DNA from 2 places in the Heyndrickxia vini genome. Region 2 is predicted to be linked to the other one. Evidence: riboswitches for the same ligand, from Rfam matches in the RefSeq annotation. Region 2 holds a riboswitch; the other holds the start of a gene.

Region 1 (3,407 bases), 1.1 Mb from region 2:
CGTCTAATATTGAGGCACTCATCTTAGAAATCAATCTGATTAAAAAGCATGACCCAAAATATAATGTCATGTTAAAGGATGATAAAAGTTATCCCTATATTAAGCTTACACATGAACGACATCCAAAATTGATAACAACAAGAAAAGTAAAACGCGATAAAGGCAAATACTTCGGACCTTATCCGAATGTTCAAGCAGCAAATGAAACAAAAAAATTATTAGATCGTATTTATCCTCTCAGAAAATGTTCAACACTGCCAGATCGGGTTTGTCTGTATTACCATTTAGGACAATGTCTTGCACCGTGTGTGAATGAAGTAAAGGAAGAAACATACAAAGAAATAGTGGACGATATTGCTCGATTTTTAAATGGTGGTTATAAAGAAATTAAACAAAAGCTTACGAAAAAGATGGAAGACGCAGCAGAAAACTTAGAATTTGAACGGGCTAAAGAATATCGAGACCAAATCATAAATATTGAAACTACGATGGAAAAACAAAAAATCACCATGAATGATTACACAGATAGGGATGTATTTGGTTATGCAGTTGATAAAGGTTGGATGTGTGTACAAGTCTTTTTTATCCGCCAAGGAAAGCTAATTGAACGGGATGTTTCGATGTTTCCCTTTTATGATGAACCAGAAGAGGAATTTTTATCCTTCCTTGGTCAATTTTATTTAATGCCGAATCACTTTAAGCCTAAGGAGGTTTTACTACCAGAAAAAGTAGATTCGGATTTAGCAAATCAATTATTAGTAACAAAAGTGATTCAACCAAAAAGGGGTCAAAAAAGAGAATTAATTAAGCTTGCCGAGAAAAATGCAGCTGTAGCTTTAAAAGAAAAGTTTGCCTTGATCGAACGTGATGAAGAACGGACAATCAAAGCGGTTGAGAATCTTGGAGAAGCAATGGGAATTTATACACCACATCGGATTGAGGCATTTGATAATTCGAATATTCAAGGAACAAATCCAGTTTCTGCAATGGTCGTATTTGTTGATGGAAAGCCGGAAAAGAAAGAGTATCGGAAGTATAAAATAAAAACGGTTCAAGGCCCAGATGACTATGAATCGATGAGAGAAGTAGTTAGAAGAAGATATGGCAGGGCATTGCGTGAGGAGCTGCCGCTTCCTGATTTAATTATTATTGACGGTGGTAAGGGTCAAATAGAAGCCGCACGGGATATTCTGGAGAATGAACTTGGGTTAATGATTCCGCTTGCTGGATTGGCAAAGGATGAAAAACATAAAACATCTCAGCTATTGTCTGGGAATCCATTGGAGATTGTTCCGCTTGCAAGAAACAGTCAGGAATTCTATCTTTTACAAAGAATACAAGATGAAGTGCATCGATTTGCCATTACATTCCATCGTCAGCTTAGAGGGAAAAATGCTTTTCAATCGATGTTGGATGACATTGCCGGTATCGGTCCAAAAAGGAAGAAGCAGTTACTTCGGCACTTCGGTTCGATGAAAAAAATGAAAGAGGCATCAATCGAAGAGTTTATAGAACTTGGCATTCCACAATCAGCAGCGAAAGCATTGAAAGAAAAGCTAGATTCAAAATAGTTTTGTGACAATAATCCGAAAACAGTGGGAATTAAGTATAGTCAGGTAGATTTTATTATGATATAATAACTGAAAATTAAATCTAACTTTTATTTTAAAATAAGGGTAGAGGTGCGAAACTAAAGAGTAGAGGCTTGGAGAAGTATGAGATTCTATGAAGAGCTTTGAAAGGGAGTTTTGCCGAAGTGAAAACAAGGCTCATTCCTGTTTTTGCTGGTCTATGCATTTAAGAAATGCTGGACTGTCAAGGTGGATGATTCATCTTGGAGAGCTATCTCGCACAAGGCTATTCGTAATCTCTATATTACGTCTCCTAAAGCAATGAGGTAGGTATCTCATTGCTTTTTATTATGCAAAAAGCGCGGGTAGCAGTAAAAACATAATTATGAAAGAAGGCGAAATTAGTGGCACGAATAGTACTTAAATTTGGTGGAACGTCAGTTGGGGATACAGATCGAATTAAAAATACAGCAAACCGCATTATAGATGAAAAAAAGAAAGGAAATCAAGTAGTTGTTGTTGTCTCGGCAATGGGGAAGACAACGGATCAGCTTGTGAACCTCTCTAAAGAAATTTCGGCCTATCCAAGTAAAAGAGAAATGGATATGTTACTTTCGACAGGTGAACAAATTACTATTTCTCTGTTGTCAATGGCTCTTGCTGAACAGGGACATCCTGCTATATCCTTCACTGGTTGGCAGGCAAATATCCAAACAGAAAATATACATGGCAATGCTCGAATCATTGATATTAACCCGAAAAAAATTACAAATCATTTGCAAAATGATCAAATAGTTATTGTAGCAGGATTTCAAGGTGTCACGAATGATAGCGAAATTACCACATTGGGAAGAGGGGGATCAGACACGACAGCAGTTGCATTAGCTGCTGCTCTCAAAGCAGATAAATGTGTAATATATACGGATGTGACTGGGGTGTATACTTCTGATCCACGATATATTCCTCATGCTCGAAAATTGGGGGCAATTTCCTATGACGAAATGTTAGAACTCGCAAACCTTGGAGCGGGGGTTTTGCATGCTAGAGCCGTAGAATTTGCTAAAAATTATCAAATACCGTTAGAAGTTTGTTCAAGCTTAGTAAGAGAATCTGGAACAATCATTGAGGAGGAAGTAACAGTGGAAAAAAGTTTAATTGTTCGTGGTGTAGCTTTTGAAGATCAGATTACAAGAATCACTATTTTTGGGTTGAAAAATGGATTTAAAAATTTGTCATCAATTTTTACAAAATTAGCTAAACAAAATATTAATGTAGATATTATTATTCAAAATCAAACGGAAGGGGAAAATACCTATCTTTCGTTTTCAATAAAAAACGATGATTTACGAGATACGATTGAGATATTGGAGCAAAATCAAGAATCTTTAGGTTTTGATAATTTTGAATATGAATCCGGTCTTGCAAAGGTATCAATCATTGGTTCAGGGATGATTTCAAATCCAGGAGTGGCAGCTAAAATGTTTGACATTTTATCCATGAATAATATTGAAATTAAAATGGTCAGTACGTCGGAAATTAAAGTATCTACGGTAATAGAAGAAAAATATATGATTCAAGCGTCACAAGTTTTACATACCGCATTTGAACTTGATAAAGTTGAACTAGATGTAAAATAATTAGAAAAGCCTAGGAACTCAGGTCCTAGGCTTTTCTTAAATATCGGTATCTTTTAGATCCCATTGCACGATAATTTTAATTTTTTTATGGCGTTTTACGATTTCCTCATATGCTTCTGTTCTTACTTTTCTTTGTGATTGGATTTGTTCAGCCAGAAAACCTGCCTCAAGTTTAAAACTTGATTCTGTTTTCAATTCA
Region 2 (3,407 bases):
CATTAGTAATAATAATGAAAAAAAGAACCGTCAAATGACGGTTCCAATTAGTGACTATTTTCAGCCGTATTAAAATCACATTGTTCAAGTGGAATGACTTTTGTTTTTTTAATAAATTTGTAGCTCAGCCATACTATAATAAATAGTGGCAATCCGATATAAGATACTAAAACACTTGTCCAATCAATTTTATCACCTAAAAAGGCGGAATAGTTCTGACCCAAGATGACAAACGCGCAGAGAACGAAGGCGAAAATAGGGCCAAATGGGAACAACTTAGATTTATATGGTAAATCATTTAAGTCCTTGCCTTGCGCCACATACGCCTTACGAAATCTGTAATGACTAATGGCTATACCGAGCCATGCAATAAATCCGGACATCCCTGATGCATTTAATAACCAAACATAGACGACTCCATCACCAAAGAAGGAGGCTAAGAAGGCTAAAGTTCCAACTAAAGCGGTGACAATTAATGCATTTGCAGGTACACCATTCTTATTTAACTTTGCTAAAAACTTCGGTGCTTTCCCATCGCGAGCCAAATCCCAAAGCATACGGGTTGAAGCGTACATTCCTGAATTTCCGGCAGATAATACAGCAGTTAAAATAATGGCATTCATGACAGAAGCAGCAAAGGCAATCCCAGCCTTATCAAAAATGATCGTAAACGGACTCATTGCGACATCATCAGTAGCCAAGTTCTTATCTGTATATGGAATAAGTAAACCAATGACTAAAATGGCTAATACATAAAATAAGAGGATACGCCAGAAAACTTGACGAACAGCTTTCGGAATATTTTTCTCCGGATTATCACTTTCTCCAGCGGCAACTCCAAGAAGTTCCGTTCCTTGAAAGGAAAATCCAGCAGCCATGAATATTCCAAGCATGGACATAAATCCACCGTGGAATGGTGCATCACCAATCGTAAAGTTTTTAAAACCAACTGGTTCTCCGCCCATAATTCCAAATATCATTAAAAATCCGGTAATAATAAATACGATAACAGTTATAACTTTTATAAGTGAGAACCAAAACTCTGCTTCACCAAAGCCTTTTACAGATAGATAATTTAATAGAAACATAATAATTAAGCAAATACTGCTCCAAATAAGTGATGGTGTATGTGGGAACCAAAACTTCATAATAATGGTAACAGCAGATAATTCTGCAGCGATCGTGATTGCCCAGTTATACCAGTAGTTCCAGCCAAGTGCAAATCCAAGTGAAGGATCGACAAATTTTGAAGCATACGTACTAAAAGTTCCGGATACAGGCATATAGGCAGCCATCTCCGCAAGACTAGTCATTAAAAAGTAAACCATAATACCAATTAATAAGTAGGATACAATAACTCCACCTGGTCCGGCCGTGTGAATGGCACCGCCACTGGCTAAAAATAAACCTGTTCCAATCGTTCCTCCAAGTGAGATCATTGTTAAATGTCGGGATTTTAATTTACGTTTAAGTTGTTGGGTACTGTTTTCTTTCGATGTTTGCATGTGGTTGTTACACTCCCTTTAAAGATATTGGAAGGAGTGGGGAATAACAAAAAATGCCGCCAAAAAAGGTTCGACGACATTGTAACACCCCGCATCATACCTTCCGAAGATAGCTCAACACGTTTAGTTGGAATCAATAAACGTGACAGTTCTGTTCCTATTCGGAGACAGCCCCAGCCTATACATCCAGGGAGATGTATAAACTTCGGCAACTATTCCTTTCAGGCGGAGTCATCAATTTCTTCTGTTTCTCGTCCGTCTTACTATTAATAGCCGCGACCTCTACCCCATCGGTTTGATGAGGATTTTTATTATTAAGTTATACAATTTACTATTATAGAATAATTTTATAATTTTGCAATAGAAAAATTCGGCAATTACCTATTTTTTAAATTTATACGGAAGCGTGGCAACAACAATATCTTTTTTCCATAGTAGTCGAGCCCGAATTAATAGCGCCGATTGATTGTGTAAAATATTATGCCATCCTTTTTTCGGTATAAATTGTGGAAATAGAACCGTAACCATATAATGATTTTCTATAGCTTTTGCTTGAATCGTTTCAAGAAACTTACTTAAAGGATAGATAATGCTTCGATAGGAAGAGTATAGGGTCACTAAACGAACCCCATTATTTAATTCTTCCCATTTTTTCTCCATTTTCTTTTCATCTTCTTTATCAAAAGCGATATAAACAGCTATCACTTGATCGGTCAATGATTTTGCGTAGTTAATGGAACGTTCAACAACTGTCGTTACCCCCGCAACCGGCACAATAAACACGTTTCCTTGAATATCTTGGGCAATTGGTTGTGATACCCGCAGTTGCTCGCCGACCGCATCATAATGCCGCTTGATTTTGTGAAAGATGAGAACAACGATTGGTAAGAAAATTACAACGGCCCATACATGGTGAAATTTTGTTATAAACAGGATGGTTAATACGAGAAACGAAATCAACGCACCGACTAAATTTGTAATTAACTTAATCACCCAACCTTCAGGCTTTTGTCTTATCCATTTCAAGATCATTCCTGTTTGGGAAAGTGTAAATGGAATAAATACACCCACTGCATATAAAGGAATTAAATGCTCAGTTTTCCCTTTAAAAGCAATAATAAGAATAATCGAAGCAACACTTAAGAAAATAATTCCGTTTGAATAACCTAAACGATCCCCTCTAATCGAGAACATTCGAGGCATGTATTTATCTTTTGCTAAGCTATAGGCTAACATCGGAAATGCTGAAAATCCCGTATTTGCTGCAAGAACTAAAATTAAGGCAGTTGTCCCTTGGACGAAAAAGTAAAGGAAATTCCTCCCGAATGTTTGGGCTGCAATTTGTGAAACGACCGTCTCGTTTCCTTTTGGCGCAATTCCAAACCAGTAGGCTAAAAATGTTATCCCCGTAAAAAGAATTGCAAGGAGTATTCCCATCAAGGCAAGGGTTGCAGCAGCATTTTTTGCAGCAGGTTTTTTAAAATTGGGAACTGCATTCGATATTGCTTCTACTCCGGTAAGAGCGGAACAACCTGATGAAAAGGCCCTTAATAATAAAAATAATGAAATTCCTGCTACAGGTGTACCTAAGGAAGTGTGTAAATTCGGTGATACTTGCCCAGTCGCAATCTTAAACATTCCTACGATAATCATCATGACTAATGCAAACACAAATAAATACACAGGATAAGCAAGAACTGAGGCCGATTCAGTCAAACCACGTAAATTTAAAATGGTAATTAAAATGACTAACATAATTGCGATAAGAACATTATGCTCATGCAAAATAGGAAATGCAGACGTAATTGCATCTGTACCAGCTGAAATACTTACGGCTACAGTTAATATATAATCAACTAATAACGATCCACCAGCAATTAAACCCGGGTTCTCTCCAAGATT

What was found. A riboswitch is a leader RNA that binds a small molecule or an ion and turns the genes downstream of it on or off. The one in region 2 is predicted to bind lysine.
Region 1: linked by a shared signal. The riboswitch ahead of I5776_RS07165 (aspartate kinase) and the one ahead of I5776_RS01675 (amino acid permease) in region 2 are both predicted to bind lysine.

Annotation. Positions count from the first base shown of each region.
Region 1 covers NZ_CP065425.1:1,444,633-1,448,039, forward strand. The annotation lists gene uvrC (excinuclease ABC subunit UvrC) at 1-1,571, shown strand, start outside; lysine riboswitch at 1,670-1,853, shown strand; gene I5776_RS07165 (aspartate kinase) at 1,976-3,208, shown strand; gene I5776_RS07170 (YslB family protein) at 3,245-3,407, opposite strand, start outside.
Region 2 covers NZ_CP065425.1:311,068-314,474, forward strand. The annotation lists gene I5776_RS01675 (amino acid permease) at 48-1,505, opposite strand; lysine riboswitch at 1,608-1,798, opposite strand; gene I5776_RS01680 (APC family permease) at 1,887-3,407, opposite strand, start outside.